Regions from separate parts of the Kribbella endophytica genome, predicted to be linked through region 3. Evidence: riboswitches for the same ligand, from Rfam matches in the RefSeq annotation. Region 3 holds a riboswitch; each other region holds the start of a gene.
What was found. A riboswitch is a leader RNA that binds a small molecule or an ion and turns the genes downstream of it on or off. The one in region 3 is predicted to bind cobalamin.
Positions count from the first base shown of each region.

Region 1: another riboswitch for cobalamin. It lies ahead of ACYVIO_RS09370 (ABC transporter substrate-binding protein); the one in region 3 lies ahead of ACYVIO_RS40930 (ribonucleoside-diphosphate reductase subunit alpha).
Region 2: another riboswitch for cobalamin. It lies ahead of metE (5-methyltetrahydropteroyltriglutamate--homocysteine S-methyltransferase); the one in region 3 lies ahead of ACYVIO_RS40930 (ribonucleoside-diphosphate reductase subunit alpha).

Region 1 covers NZ_BAAGUR010000001.1:1,960,353-1,965,517, reverse strand. The annotation lists gene ACYVIO_RS09380 (FecCD family ABC transporter permease) at 1-837, opposite strand, end outside; gene ACYVIO_RS09375 (FecCD family ABC transporter permease) at 834-1,802, opposite strand; gene ACYVIO_RS09370 (ABC transporter substrate-binding protein) at 1,970-2,998, opposite strand; cobalamin riboswitch at 3,023-3,211, opposite strand; gene ACYVIO_RS09365 (hypothetical protein) at 3,362-4,336, opposite strand; gene ACYVIO_RS09360 (RBBP9/YdeN family alpha/beta hydrolase) at 4,420-5,010, opposite strand; gene ACYVIO_RS09355 (MFS transporter) at 5,089-5,165, opposite strand, start outside.
Region 2 covers NZ_BAAGUR010000004.1:399,477-404,641, forward strand. The annotation lists gene ACYVIO_RS33700 (MarR family winged helix-turn-helix transcriptional regulator) at 1-128, shown strand, start outside; gene ACYVIO_RS33705 (potassium transporter Kup) at 136-2,055, opposite strand; cobalamin riboswitch at 2,143-2,359, shown strand; gene metE (5-methyltetrahydropteroyltriglutamate--homocysteine S-methyltransferase) at 2,478-4,781, shown strand; gene rocD (ornithine--oxo-acid transaminase) at 4,855-5,165, shown strand, end outside.
Region 3 covers NZ_BAAGUR010000007.1:238,875-244,039, reverse strand. The annotation lists gene ACYVIO_RS40930 (ribonucleoside-diphosphate reductase subunit alpha) at 1-2,187, opposite strand, end outside; cobalamin riboswitch at 2,319-2,475, opposite strand; gene ACYVIO_RS40925 (DinB family protein) at 2,534-3,115, opposite strand; gene ACYVIO_RS40920 (class I SAM-dependent methyltransferase) at 3,437-4,348, shown strand; gene ACYVIO_RS40915 (DUF2255 family protein) at 4,341-4,742, opposite strand; gene ACYVIO_RS40910 (3-methyladenine DNA glycosylase) at 4,752-5,165, opposite strand, start outside.

The DNA of each region.
Region 1 (5,165 bases), on a different contig from region 3:
CCGGCGCGCGATCTGCGGAGCGACCAGCGCCACGAAGCCGATCGGCCCAGCGGCAGCGGTCGCGAGCGCGGCGAGGCCGACGCCGATCGCGATCAGCAGACCGCGGGACAGTTCGACCCGTCCGGCGAGGGTCCGGGCGAGGTCGTCGCCGAGCTCCAGCAGGCGGAGCTGCCGCGACGCGACCACGGCGGCGGGAAGGAGGACCAGCAAGGTGATCCCGATCATCCACACCTCCGCCCAGGACCGCCCGGCGAGACTGCCGGACAGCCACATCAGCGCGCTCTTGGCGGTGTAGATGTCGGCCAGGGTCAGCAGGTACGCCGTGAGCGAGCCGATGATCGCGGTGACGCCGATCCCGACCAGCACCAGCCGATAGCCGGCAACCCCACGTTTGAAGGCGAACAGATAGATGGTGATTGCCGTTAGCAACGACCCGCCGAGCGCTCCGACCGGCAGCCAGAACGGGCTGGCGCCGAGGATCGTGATCACCACGACGGCTGCCAGGGCCGCGCCGGCGTTGATTCCGATCAGGTCGGGGCTGACCAGCGGGTTCCGCGCGAGCCGCTGGAAGATCGCACCCGATACGGCGAACGCGAACCCGACGCCGAGCCCGACGAGGACTCGGGGCAGCCGGTTGTTCACCACCACGTCGGTCATGATCAGCGAGCCGTCACCCGCGAGCGTGCTGAGGACTTGTGCGAGCGGGATCTCGTAGTCCCCGATCGTCAAGGAATAGGCGCCCACAGCAACAGCTCCCAGCAGACCAAGGAGCGTGACGACCACCCCGCCGAGATCGAGCCGGCCCGAAAGAGGACCGATCCGCACAGCCCGGCTCACAGCTCGGCCAGCCTTTGCCGGCGTACCAATGCAATGAAGAGCGGGGCTCCGACCAGCGCTGTGATGATGCCGACCTGCAGTTCGTCCGGACGGACCACCAGGCGACCGACCACGTCCGCGAGCAGCAACAACGTCGGCGCGAGGACGAGCGAGTACGGCAGGATCCAGCGGTAGTCCGCGCCGACGATCGCTCGCGCGACATGCGGTACGGCGAGGCCGACGAACCCGATCGGGCCCGCCATCGCGGTCGCCGTACCGGCCAGCAGCATGATCGCGAGTCCTGCCAGCACTCGGACAAGCCCGACTCTGGTGCCGAGGGTTGTCGCCAGTTCCTCGCCCAGTGCCAGCTGGTTCAGCGACCGGCCGAGCACCAGCGCCAACACGATGCCTACAGCAACGAACGGCAACGCCTGACCGACGATCGGCCCGGTCGCCAGCGTGAGCGACCCGACCACCCAGAACCGGAACTCGTTCAGCGTCGACAGATCGAGCAACGTCGCCGCCGACGTGACCGACCCGAGCATGGCCGACAACGCAGCCCCGGCCAATGCGAGTTTGACCGGCGTCGCCCCACCGCGCCCGAGAGCGCCGACGAGGTAGACCACGACGGTCGCCACCAGCGCGCCGCCCATCGCGAACCACACGTACCCGGTCAGGCTCGTCACCCCGAAGACCCCGATCGCCGCGACGACAGCGACCGCGGCACCGGCGTTGACGCCGAGGATCCCCGGGTCGGCCAACGCGTTGCGCGTGACGCCCTGCATCAGCGCGCCGGCCATGCCGAGCGCCGCGCCTGCCATCAGGCCGGTCGCGGTCCGCGGCAGGCGCAGGTACCGGATCACCCGATCGGTGTCGGACCCGGTGAAGTCGGCCGCCGCGAGATACACATCCCGAGGCGCGAACCATTCCGTACCGGCGAGCAACGACAACAGCACAGCCGCCAGCAGTACGACGAAGGCGACCACGAGCCCACCGGACTTCGTCAGCCCGTGGTGCAGAAGGCCCCCAGAGCCGTCGGCTCCGCGCCGGCCATCAGATCCCCGGCGAACGCCAGCGTCCCGAGGACCCTCCGTGCGATCGCCAGCTCCCGGCCGACCGGCAAATCCCGGTCGGCCGTCAGTGGTCTGCGCGGTCACTTGATCAGGTCGGGATGGATGATCTTCGCGATCAGTTCGGTCGAGTTCGCGCCGCGGACGCCGGCCGAGTGGTGCGCGAACAACCACGGGACGACCTGCTTGTTCTTGACCGCTGTCAGGTTCGCGAACGCCGGGTTCGTCATCAGCTTGTCGACGTCCGGCTGCCCTTGGGCCTCGGTCAGCGTCGCGTCGCAGCAGGCGCTGATCAGCACGTAGTCCGGGTCGGCCTTGATGAACTCCTCGACGCTGATCTTCACGTTCCGCTTCGAGGTCAGCCCCGCGAACGCGTTCACCCCACCGGCCTGCTTGATCAGCACCGTGCCGAAGTCCGGCCCACCGGACACGGTCATCCCGCCGCCCTCGAGCCCGGGCCGCACGATCGCGACCGTCGGCTTGCCGGCGCTCTTCACCTTCGCCTCGACCGCGGCGATCCGCGTCTTCTGGTCCGCGATCACCTGCTCGGCCTTGTCGCTCGCGCCGAACAGCTTGCCCAGGTCGCGCAGATCGGCGTACACGTTGTCCATCGAGACCGTCGACGGGTCGATCGCCTCGTCGCCCTTGCCGTCCGCGGTCGGGCACAGCGGGCTGAAGATCCACGTCTGGACGCCGAGGTCGGACAGCGACTTGCGGCTGCCGAAGCTGCCGTCGCTGCCGGCCGCGTTGAAGATGTCGTTGAAGCCGGACAGCACGAAGTCCGGGTTCAGGCTGAGCAGCTCCTCGCGGCTCGGCATGTTCTTGTAGTACTTGCGGTCCTGCTGCGCGGCGACGTACTCCGGCAGCGGCTCGGAGTCGAGGAACGCGGTGCCGACCAGGCGGTCGGAGATGCCCAGCGCGTGCGCCATCTCGATGGCCGGCTGGTACGCCGCGAACACCCGCTTCGGGGGTCCGTCGACGGTGACGTCGAGCCCGCAGTTCTTCACGGTCGTCGCGCTCGCGCTCGGACCTTCGTCGGCGCCGGCGGTTCCGCAGGCAGCGATCAGGGACAGGAAAACGGCAGCAAGCACTGCCTTGGGTACGACGGCCATGGCGACCGTTCCTCCAACACCTCGTGGACGGGACGCGTCGTGGCCGGTCTCCTGGCTGACGGGACGACCGCATCCGCCGAGCTGACCTTCCCAGCCCCTCCGGGCCAGTGGTCTCACACCTGGTGAACGCTCAGCGGACAATCCCGATCACAGTGGCGAGGGCCGCGCCGGTACTCCACCGGCTTCCCGAACACCACGACCGCCACACCGTAACCCACGCTGCGACTCAGTCGCAGCACGTGGTCCACGGACAGCGTCGGCAGCAGTCGGCGACGCCGCCGCAGGGCGATCGGCGGAGGCGCGTACGACGTACAGGCGACCGCCGCCGCAGGGCGATCGGCAGGCGCGTACGCCGTACAGGCGTCAGCGGGTGTAGAGCGGGGAGATCGCGAGGGCGAAGGTGACCATGTCGTCGGTCTTCACCTTGCTGCCGGGGAGCGGGACCAGGTCGGCGATCTTGTCGGTGCCGACGCGGATCGTGCCGCGGCCGGTGGCGGTGTCGACGTACCCCTCGTCGCCGAGCGGGACCGACTGCGACGTCGGCGCCTTGCGGACCGCGGCCATCGCCGCCTCGGCGTCGGGAACCCGCCGGGCGGTCGTGTAGAGCACAGAGGTCGCGGTGATCCAGCCGCAGACGACGTCGCCCGCGGGCGTCGCGCTGTCGCGGCGGGCCGTGGCCACGGTGCCCATCACCTTGGCGGCGGCGTTCGTCCCGCGGTCGCATTCCGTGCGGGTGATCAGCGGCGCTGCCTCCGGCAGACCCGCGGCCTGGCGCGCGGCCTCCTGCGCCAGTACGACGTACTTGGTCGGCGTCGCCGCCGGTCCCTCGACCTTGTAGAGATGCGTGCCCAGCAAGAACACGGCGAACTTGCTCGTCCCGTAGCCGCCCTGCCCGACGGCGATCGCCCGCGCCGGTTCGGCCTTCGTCGCGGCGTACGCCCGCTGCGCCGCGATCAGGTCGGCCTTGGTCCCCGTCAGCACCGAAACCCCGAGCCGAAGCGCCGGTCCGTCCGGATTCGTGCTCAGCCCCAACTCGCAGATGTCGAAGCTGGGCAACCCGATCTCGGCCGGCACCGGCGTCTGCGGGATCGTCACCGCCGGCGCGGCCAACGTCGTCTGCACCAGCGACTGGTCCATCCGCACGCACAACGTGTCCGCGGCCTGCGCGGTCGGCGGCACGCTCGGCGTATCCGACGGGGTCTCGCTCGGTGTCTCGGTTGGCGTCGTACTGACCGAGACCAGCGGCGGCACACTCGGCGCGGTTTCACCGCTCCCACCACCACAGCCGGCGACGGCCAGACCGGTCAAGGCAAAGACAACTACTGGACGGATACGCATGGTGACCCGACTCTAGCCGCAGCTGCTACTTCCCGACGGCGTAGCGCAGGATCGCGAGGCCCTGACCGGGCTGCTGCCGTACCTCAACCGACCTGACTTGGGCTCCTGTCCGAGGTGATCGCTTCGAGGGCTTCAGGCAGTGCCTCGACGCCATCGGCAGCGAGGAAGTGACCGGCTCCCGGGACGACTGCTGCGGAGGTCCCGAGCAGGCCGGCCAGGCGGTCGGTGTGCGCAGGCGAGACCAACGGATCCGCGTCCGACCGGATGATCGTCAGTTGGTCGACGTACGCGCTGATCCCCTCCACGTCACAGCCGTCGCCGATGAAGCCGTCCAGTTCGGGAAGCGCGGGCAGCGGGTCTACGAACCCCGAGACCAGCACGAGGGTTCCCAGGCGCCAGCCGGCCGGCAGCGACCGGAGATGCCGAAGAACCGCCAGGCACCCCAGGCTGTGCGCGACGATGATCGAGCCCTCGTCCGGGACCCCGACATCGGCGCTCACGGCTGCCGCCCACTGCACGGCGTCCGGCTCCTGCGGGCTCGGCAGGCGCGCGATCGTGACCGAGAATCCGTCCGCCTCGAGTTGCTGTCCCAGCCAACCGAACCAGTGATCCTCAGGCGATGCCGCGTAGCCATGGATGATCGAGGCCCGTCGCCGGGTTGTCCCTGATGTCATACCGCAGGACGGTATGGGGTCACACCAATGTGAAGGTCAAGCCGATCGGGATGAATCGGCATCTTTCCCTGCTCTGCCTTAACCCGGGGTGGCGCGGAGTTCTCGTTCTCGGACCGCGTGTTCGTCGGTGCGGGCGTCGTAGCGCCAGAAGTCCT
Region 2 (5,165 bases), on a different contig from region 3:
CCGACGCGATCGTGGACGATATCGAGGCCCGGCACGCCGAGCGGCTGGGCGCGAAGAACTACCGGCAGTTCAAGCAGATGTTCCACGACATCACCGACCACCAGCGCGGCCGCAGCCCCGAGGAATAAGGCAGGCCTAGACGTCGATCCGCGATCCCATGATGACCACCCGGTCGCGAGGCAGCCCGAAGTACTCGGCGGCGTCGGCGCTGATGTGCGACGTGGCCACGAACAGCCGGCTCCGCCAGCGCGCCATGTCCGGGTGCTCACCGAGCCGCAGTTCGATCGTCGACAGGAAGTACGACGTGTCGCTCAGATCCAGCGACGCCACCTCGGAGCTCTGCTCGGCCGCCAGCCGCAGAACGGCGGCCACGTCCGGCGTCTGGACATAACCGAAGCGGGCCGTCACGTGGACGATCCGGTCGTCGTCGAACCCGAGGTCGTCGATCGTGATCCGCTCCGCGTCCTCGACCGTCGGCACCGGCTCGGTCTCGATCGACAGGATCACGACGTTCTCGTGCAGGATGTGGTTGTGCTCGACGTTCGCGCGCATCGCCAGCGGCACAGTGTCCTTGCCACGGTTGAGGAAGACCGCCGTACCGGGCACCCGGCGTAGCGGCGGCTGCGCCTCGTGCAGCTCGTTGATGAACGTCGTCAGCGAGCCTTCCTGACGCTCGCGGCGGGCAGTGACCAGCGAACGCCCGCGCTGCCAGGTGGTGAGCACGGTGAAGACCGTGATGCCGATCAGCAGCGGCAGCCAGGCGCCGTGGACGAGCTTGGTCAGGTTCGCCGCGAGGAACAGCAGCTCGATCGACAGGAAGACTGCTCCTCCGCCGATCACCACCCACATCGGCTTACCCCACTGCTTGCGGACGATGTAGAAGAACAGCACGGTGTTGATCGTGACCGTGGCCGTGACCGCCATGCCGAAGGCGAACGCGAGCGCGGCGGAGGTCTGGAACGCGAAGACCAGCGTCAGCACCGAGATCATCAGCGCCCAGTTGATCCACGGCACGTAGATCTGCCCGATCGTCTTGCTCGACGTGTGCAGGATCCGCAGCCGCGGCAGGTAGCCGAGCTGCACCGCCTGGCGGGCGACCGAGAACGCACCGGTGATGACCGCTTGAGACGCGATGACAGTCGCCGCAGTGGCGAGCAGAACCAGTGGGATCCGTCCCCACTCGGGCACGAGCAGGAAGAACGGGCTGCTGACCGACGACTCGTCCTTCAGCACCAGCGCGCCCTGGCCGAGGTAGCTCAGGATGCACGCCGGGAACACGAGGATCAGCCAGGCCCGGGTGATCGGCGCGCGGCCGAAGTGCCCGAGGTCGGCGTACAGGGCCTCGGCGCCGGTGATCGCGAGCACGACCGCGGCCAGCGCGAAGAACGCGTGGCCGAAGTGGTTGGTCAGGAAGCCGATCGCGTACGTCGGCGACAGCGCCTTCAGGATCTCCGGGTGCCGCGTGATCCCGCCGATGCCGGCGGCACCGATGGTGACGAACCACAGCACCATCACCAGACCGAACGACCGGCCGATCCGGCCGGTGCCGAGGCGTTGCAGCGTGAACAGCACCACGATGATCGTCGCGGTGATCGGTACGACGTACGCGTCGAGCCCCGGCTGGACGACCTTCAGACCCTCGACCGCGGACAGCACCGAGATGGCCGGCGTGATCATCGAGTCGCCGAAGAACAGCGACGCGCCGAAGATGCCGAGCCCGGCCAGGATCACCTTGGTCCGCCGGCTGCCGTTGGTCCCGTGGCTGCGGATCAGCGTGATCAGCGCGAGGATGCCGCCCTCGCCCTGGTTGTCCGCGCGCAGCACCAGCAGCACGTACTTGATCGTCACGATGATCGTGACCGCCCAGAAGATCAGCGACACGATCCCGAACACGCTGTCGGCCGAGACCGGCACCGGGTGCGGGTCGCCGGGGTTGAACACGGTCTGGATCGTGTAGATCGGGCTGGTCCCGATATCCCCGAACACGACGCCGAGCGCGCCGATGGTCAGCAGGGTCCGGGACTGCACGCGGCCGTCCGCTTCATCGGCGGTCATCGCGTCAGCCTGTTCACGCGCGCATTGAACCACCCCCAGTTGGCTGGCAGACCGATCACACTCGCCTGGTGCTGTGAGAATTCTGTGAGAAAGTGGTGACGCAGTGGTTCGGCCCGATCGCCAGTCGGGTCGTCGTAAGAGGGAACCCGGTGGAACTCCGGGACTGCCCCGCAGCGGTGAGTGGGAACGACCGCCGTCATCAGCACTGGACCGGAGGACCGGTCTGGGAAGCGACGGCCAGTAGGTGTCCGGAACGACGGACGCGCCCACGAGTCCGAAGACCTGCCCCTGCCCGCCGTACGTCGTCGTACGGCGGTGACCGCGTGACCTCGTGGGAAGGTCGGCCGTGCGCGACCTGTCGCGCCTGCCTGCTGTTCTCCGGGGTACGGGGTCTTCGAGACTGCCTCGCCAAGGAGAGACACTTGAACACCCAGTCAGCCGCACGATCCACCGTGTACGGCTACCCGCGCCAAGGCCCGAACCGCGAGCTGAAGAAGGCCATCGAGGGCTACTGGAAGGGCACCGTCAACGCGGACGCCCTCCGGCAGACCGCCGCCGAACTGCGCAAGGCCAACTGGCAGCAACTCGCTGCCGACGGCATCGACGAGGTCCCCACCGGTGACTTCTCGTACTACGACCACGTGCTCGACACGTCGGTCCTGCTCGGCGCGATCCCCGAGCGGCACCGGGCGGCCGTGGCCGCGGACCCGCTGGACGGGTACTTCGCGATGGCTCGCGGCACCCAGGAGGTCGCGCCGCTCGAGATGACCAAGTGGTTCGACACCAACTACCACTACCTCGTCCCCGAGCTCGGCCCCGACACCACCTTCACCGCCGACACCAGCAAGCAGGTCGCCGAGCTTCGCGAAGCACTCGATCTCGGCCTGACCGCCAGGCCGGTCGTCGTCGGCCCGATCACCTACCTGCTGCTGGCCAAGCCCGCGCCGGGCGTCGACGAGCACTTCGAGCCACTGTCGCTGCTCGACAAGATCCTGCCCGTGTACGCCGAAGTGCTCGCCGACCTGCGCGCCGCCGGCGCCGGCTGGGTGCAGCTGGACGAGCCCGCCCTGGTCCAGGACCGCTCGCCCGACGAGCTCGACCTGACCGCCCGCGCGTACGCCGTACTGGGCGGTCTGACCGATCGCCCGCGCCTGCTCGTCGCGTCGTACTTCGACCGGCTCGGCAAGGCGCTGCCTGTGCTCGCCAAGTCGCCGGTCGAGGGCCTGGCGATCGACTTCACCGGTCCCGCGGAGGGCAACCTCGACGATCTGGTCGCGTCCTCCGAGGTCCGCTCCAAGCGGCTCGTCGCGGGCGTCGTCAACGGCCGCAACATCTGGATCAACGACCTGACCAAGTCGCTGGCCACGCTGACCCGGCTGCGCTCGCTGGCCGGTCAGGTCGACGTCAGCGCGTCGTGCCCGCTCCTGCACGTCCCGTACGACGTCGCAGCCGAGGACGGCATCGACCCCGAGGTCGCGCGCTGGCTGGCGTTCGCCCGGCAGAAGTCCGCCGAGATCGCCACGCTGACCCATGGCTTCACCGAAGGCGCCGAAGCGATCGCCGACCAGCTGAACGCGAACCGGGCAGCCCTGGACTCCCGGAGCGGCTCGGCGCTGACCAACAACCCGGACGTCCGGGCGCGGGTCGCCGCCGTCACCGCGGCGGACAGCCGCCGCTCCACGCCGTACGCCGAACGCAGCGCCGCCCAGCAGGCGCGGCTCGGTCTGCCGTTGCTCCCGACCACCACTGTCGGCTCGTTCCCCCAGACCGGCGAGCTGCGCAAGGCGCGCGCCGACCTGCGCGCCGGGCGGATCGACGCGACGCAGTACGACGAGCGCATCGAGGCCGAGATCCAGGAGGTGCTCGCGTTCCAGGAGAAGGCCGGGCTCGACGTTCTCGTGCACGGTGAGCCCGAGCGCAACGACATGGTCCAGTACTTCGCCGAGCAGCTCGACGGGTACCTGGCGACGCAGCACGGCTGGGTCCAGTCGTACGGCACCCGGTACGTCCGGCCGCCGGTGCTGGTCGGCGACATCTCCCGCCCGGAGCCGATGACGGTTCGCTGGTGGGCGTACTCGCAGCTGCAGACCGAGCGTCCGGTCAAGGGCATGCTGACCGGACCGGTGACGATGCTCGCCTGGTCGTTCGTCCGTGACGACCAGCCGCGCAGCGACACCGCACGTCAGGTCGCGCTGGCGCTGCGGGACGAGGTGAACGACCTGGAAGCGGCCGGCGCCGCGGTGATCCAGGTCGACGAGCCGGCCCTGCGCGAGACCCTGCCGCTGCGGCAGGCCGACCGTGCGGCGTACTTGAACTGGGGCACCGAGGTGTTCCGGCTGACGACCAGCGGCGTGCGTGCGGACACTCAGATCCACACGCACATGTGTTATGTCGAGTTCGGCGACATCCTCAACGCGCTGGACGAGATGGAGGCCGACGTCGCGAGCCTCGAAGCGGCCCGTTCGCACATGCAGGTCGCCCACGAGCTCGGCGACGCCGGCTACCCGCGTGGCGTCGGGCCGGGCGTCTACGACATCCACTCCCCGCGCGTGCCCGGTACGCCGGAGGTCGTCTCGCTGCTGGAGAAGGGCCTGGCCGCGATCCCGGCCGAGCGCCTGTGGGTCAATCCCGACTGCGGCCTGAAGACCCGCGGCTGGCCCGAGGTCCGCGACTCGCTCGACAACTTGGTCGGCGCGGCCCGGACTGTCCGCGAACAGCTCAGCTGATTCCGTAGCAGGTGGTACAGAGTTATGCTTCGCTGTACCACCTGTTACCCCTGAGCCTCGAGAGGACGGCCCCGTGATCGATCCGGTGACGCTGGAAGAGCAGTACGGCGCGCACAACTACCACCCGCTCCCGGTCACCATCGCGCACGGCGAGGGGGCCTGGGTCACCGACACCAACGGGCAGCGCTACCTCGACTGCCTGGCCGGCTACTCCGCGCTCAACTTCGGTCACCGGCACCCGGCGCTGATCGCCGCCGCGACCGAGCAGCTCGGCCGGGTCACGCTGACCAGCCGGGCCTTCCACCACGACCAGCTCGGCCCGTTCTGCGCGGAGCTGGCCGCGCTGGCCGGCAAGGACGCGGTCCTGCCGATGAACTCCGGCGC
Region 3 (5,165 bases):
GTCGCCCTCGCGCGCCGAACGCAGCAGCTCGAGCGAGTCGATCGGCAGCACGCCCTGGCTCCACAGCGATCCGTCGTACGTCTGGTACGTCCCGCGCTCGGCGGCGAGCTCGGTCGACGCCGCGATCGCGTGGTAGCTGATCGCCTCCATCGAGACGTCGGCGAACTCGACGGCCGCGTCGGACGAGTACGGGATGCGCAGCGCGAACAGCGCGTCGGCGAAGCCCATCAGGCCGAGGCCGACCGGGCGGTGCCGCTGGTTCGCGCGCTCCGACTCCGGCGTGGTGTAGAAGTTCACGTCGATCACGTTGTCGAGCATCCGGACCGCGGTCTTCACGGTGTCGCGCAGCAGTTCCGCGTCCAGACCGCTCTCGGTCAGGTGGGCGACCAGGTTGACCGAGCCGAGGTTGCAGACTGCGGTCTCGTCGACGGTGGTGTTCAGCGTGATCTCGGTGCACAGGTTGGAGGAGTGCACCACGCCGTCGTGCTGCTGTGGGGAGCGCAGGTTGCAGGCGTCCTTGAAGGTGATCCACGGGTGACCGGTCTCGAACAGCACGGTCAGCATCCGGCGCCACAGGTCGACGGCCTTGACCCGGCGGAACACCCGGATCTCGCCGCGATCGGCGGCCGCCTCGTAGTTCTCGTACGCCGTCGCGAAGGCCGCGCCGTACAGGTCGTGCAGGTCCGGGACCTCGTCGGGCGAGAACAGCGTCCAGTCGCCGCCGGCCTCGACCCGCTGCAGGAACAGGTCGGGCACCCAGTTCGCCGTGTTCATGTCGTGGGTGCGGCGGCGCTCGTCACCGGTGTTCTTGCGCAGGTCGAGGAACTCCTCGATGTCCATGTGCCAGGTCTCGAGGTAGGCGCAGACCGCGCCCTTGCGCTTGCCGCCCTGGTTGACCGCGACCGCGGTGTCGTTGGCGATCTTCAGGAACGGTACGACGCCCTGCGACTCGCCGTTGGTCCCGCGGATCTTGGCGCCGATGCCGCGGACCGGGGTCCAGTCGTTGCCGAGGCCACCGGAGTACTTGGCCAGGAGGGCGTTGTTGCGGATGCCGGCGAAGATGCCGGACAGGTCGTCGTCGACCGTGGTCAGGAAGCACGACGACAGCTGCGGCCGGGTGGTGCCGGAGTTGAACAGCGTCGGCGTCGAGGACATGAAGCGGAACGAGCTGAGCAGCTCGTAGAACTCCAGCGCCCGCGTCTCCCGGTCGTCCTCCTTGAGCGCCATGCCCATCGCGACGCGCAGGTAGAACGCCTGCGGCAGCTCGAACCGGATCTTGTCGATGTGCAGCAGGTACCGGTCGTAGAGGGTCTGCAGGCCGAGGAACGCGAAGTCCAGGTCGCGCTCGGGCTTGATCGCCGCGGCGAGCCGGGGGAGGTCGAAGGTGGCCAGCTCGGGGTCGAGCAGACCGGCCTCGATCCCGGTGCTGACGTAGCGCGGGAAGTACTCGGCGTACGCCGTGCTCATGTCGGCCTGGGTCGCCTGCCGGGGCTCGCCGTGCACGCGGCCGAGCGTCTCGCGGCGGATCTGGTCGAGCAGCAGGCGCGCGGCGGCCTGGCTGTACTGCGGCTCGGTCTCGACGTACGACCGGGCGGCCATCACCAGGGCGAGCTCGACCTCGTGCTGGGCGATGCCGTCGTAGCAGGAGCCGAGCGTCTCGTCGAGGATCTGCTCGGGGTCGACGGCGTCCAGGCCGGCGGCCGCCTCGGCGATGACGAGCCGGAGCCGGGCGACGTCCAGTGGCGCTGTGTTTCCGTCGGCAGCACGGACAGTGACGGCCGGCGCCTCGGTGACCCCGGCCGCGTCGGCCGGCGTCCGGGCCTTGGTGCGCTCTTCGCGGTACAGGACGTAGGCGCGGGCGACCTGATGCTCTCCCGCGCGCATCAGGGCCAGCTCGACCTGGTCCTGGATGTCCTCGACCTGGACGCTGCGCCGCGAGTCGCCGCGGCTGGTCAGGGCCGTGACGACGCGGGCGGTCAGGTCGGTGACCAGGTCACGGACCCGGTGGCTGGTGCCGGCCTCGGCACCCTCGACGGCCAGGAAGGCCTTGCTCACCGCGACCGCGATCTTGGTCGGGTCGAATGCGGTGCTGGTGCCGTCGCGGCGGACGACGGTCAGCTGGGACGCGGCCTGCGCGTCGGGCAGGGTGCCCGATGCGGTCGGCGACGAAGACGAAACGATGGTCACAGGCGCTCTCTCCACGCGAGTTCCGGGGGACCATGACCTGTGCGAGAGCGCGCGACGCAAGGCAGTACGGCGAGTACGACTGCCTTGACGCCCACCGACCCACCCACGAGGTCTCGGACCGACGCGTACCGGCGGTACGCGCACCAGTGGCAGGTACTCGGACTCGCGGACGACCTGTCCGCTCACCGTTGCGGGGCAGCTCCGGACTCGCACCGGATTCCCCTCTTGCCTCCGCCCGGCCGCGCTTGGTCGCGTCACCCGGGCAGAACCACCAGCACGCAGAACATTAGCGGTAGACCCCGACATGTAGTGCATTGACGCGCCGCGTGTCGCACATCTAGTGGTTTCAGGCGGCCAGCGCATGCAGATCCTGGAGCGTCATGATCTCCGATCCATGGTGGATCAGCTCCCGGTTGAGCCGCAGGACGACGTGGCCGAACGGCTCCGCGGCGTCCAGCTCGGTGGCCTGGCTGAGGCCGACCGTCATCGCCTGGTCCTCCTCCAAAGCCGCGATGGACTCCTGCCAGGCGTTGACCCAGTGGGTCAACCAGGCGACCGCGTCCCGGGCGTTGCCGTGCAACGTGATGTCGGTGCGGCCCTGGAGCTTCTCGCCGAAGGTCCACTCCCAGCGCTCGAAGAACGTCTCGGTCAGATGGGCGATCAGCCAGGCGATCGTGCGGGGCCCGCGATGGTCCGGCTCGTCCGGCCACTGCGCCACCCACTCACCCGACCCGAGCGACCGGAAGCGGCCGGCGTGCCGGCGCCGTACGACGGTCAGTGCCTCCGCGCTCGGTCGCCAGAAGTACTCGTCGTCGGTGAGTCTGGCCAGTCGCTGGGCCAGCACCATCCAGCTGAAACCGAGCTGGCCCCGCACCATCGCCATCGCCGACGGTCGCTCCAGGATGTCCCAGTCGAACGGTTCCGGCATCACAGATCCTCACGCTCCCCGATTCCCCGCGGTTTGTCCTTGCATCGAACATGTGTTCGAATTGTGGTCGAGCGAACGTCGGAAAGTCAATCAGCACAGCGTGTCGGTGCTGGTGCTTCCGGTGGTCGACTGCTAGTGCGAGCGCGACCGGGGAGATGGTGCGGAGTGAGACCCAAACGTGATTACTCAGCGTGGCCGACGAGAGTAGAGTCACGCTGGGTGAGCAGAGCTGGGGGAACGTTCTCGGGACGGTCCGGGGGCGCGGTGACTGCTCACGGGACTGCTTCCGAGGGGGAAACTCGTGTCGCCGGGTGAGCGGAAATGAGCCTGAGTGGGGATGCCTGGACCTGGGCCTGGAGAGACTGGGAGGACGAGGACCGGACCAGGCGACAGAAGGAGAAGCCGGTGGCGTTGGAGGCTGACGAGCTGGCGCGGGTGGCCGCGAACGAGGCGGACTGGGACGCGCGGGCTCCGCTGCACGCGGCGAGCGCGTTCTACGAGCGGCCGGCGGAGTTCTGGTTCGCCGACTACGAGTGGGACGACCTGGGGGAGCTCGGCGGGCGGGATGTCGTGCACCTGCAGTGTCACCTGGGGACCGAGACGATCGCCTTTGCCCGGAAGGGCGCGAAGACGTTCGGGCTGGATCTTTCGGGGCGGTCGCTGGACGAGGCGCGGCGGTTGGCCGATGCGGCCGGCGCCGGGATCGAGTACGTGCGGGCGAACGTGTACGACGCGGGCGAGGCGTTCAGCGGGCGGCAGTTCGATGTCGTCTACACGGGCAAGGGTGCGCTCTGTTATCTGCCTGACCTGGCGAAGTGGGCCGAGGTGGTCAGTGGGCTGCTGAAGCCGGGTGGGTTCGTGTACATCGTCGAGTTCCATCCGTTGCTGAATTCGCTGCGGCCGGTTGGGCTGCCGGGGGAGTCCGAGGAGTTGGTGCTGCGGCACGACTACTTGGAAGGGCGTGGGGCGATCGCGCACGAGTCGACTGTCACGTACACAGGCGACGAGGTGCCCGGCCGCAACACCAGCTACGAGTGGATGCACGGGCTGGGGGAGTTGGTCACGACGCTGTCGGCTGCGGGGCTGCGGATCGACAGCTTGCGCGAGTCCGAGGTGCTGCAATGGCCGCGCTGGCCGTCGATGGTCCAGACGCCAGAAGGCTGGTGGCGTTTGCCGGACGATGCGCCACGGATCCCGTTGCTGTTCGCACTGAAGGCGACGAAGGTCAGCTGAGACGGTCATGCTCCGGGGTGAGTAGCAGCGTGGTGGCTGCCGCTTCGGCTGCCACCATCTGGTCGACGGTCGAGGTGCCGTAGCGCGCGTACTTCGTGCGGTAGGCCTCGTCGACTTTCAGCCGTAGCTGCTCCGATCCGGTGCCGACGTCCTCGACGGAGACGTCGGCCTGCAAGCCCGGAACGCGGATGCAGGCCCGGTGGGACTCGAGTACGTGAGCGAACCAACCGGTGTCTCGGCGGTACCAGGTGCGGACGTACACCTGCTGATCGACGGACACCACCCAGATCGGCACCCAGCGCCGCAGGGTTCCGTCGGTGCGTCTGGGGGCGATCTGCAGTTCGTCGGCGGCAGCGATTCGCTGGAGGTCGTCGGGAGTCCAGAGCTCAGCCATGTCTCGAGGCTAGTGACTGGTGGTGTTGAGCAGGTTGTCGCAGAGGGCGACGAGTTGTTCTCGGAGGGGCTTGGAGCGTTCTGCGAAGGCGCGTTGGGCGGCGGCGTACTCGGCTTTGCCTGTGGGGGTTTCGATGGGGATGGGGGAGTAGCCGAGGGGAGCCAGGTCGTACGGGGAGGCTCGCATGTCGAGGGTGCGGATGTCCTTGGCCAGCTCGAAGCAGGTCAGGAGGAGGGTGCTGGGGGTGAAGGGGGCGAGTTTGGTGGCCCACTTGTAGAGGTCCATGTTGGCGTGCAGGCAGCCGCCTTGTTCCAGCTGAGGCTGCTGGTCGCGGGTTGGTTGCAGGACGTTGAGGGGGCGGGCCGGTTCGGTGAAGAAGCGGAAGGCGTCGAAGTGGGAGCAGGCGATCTTGTGCGACTCGAC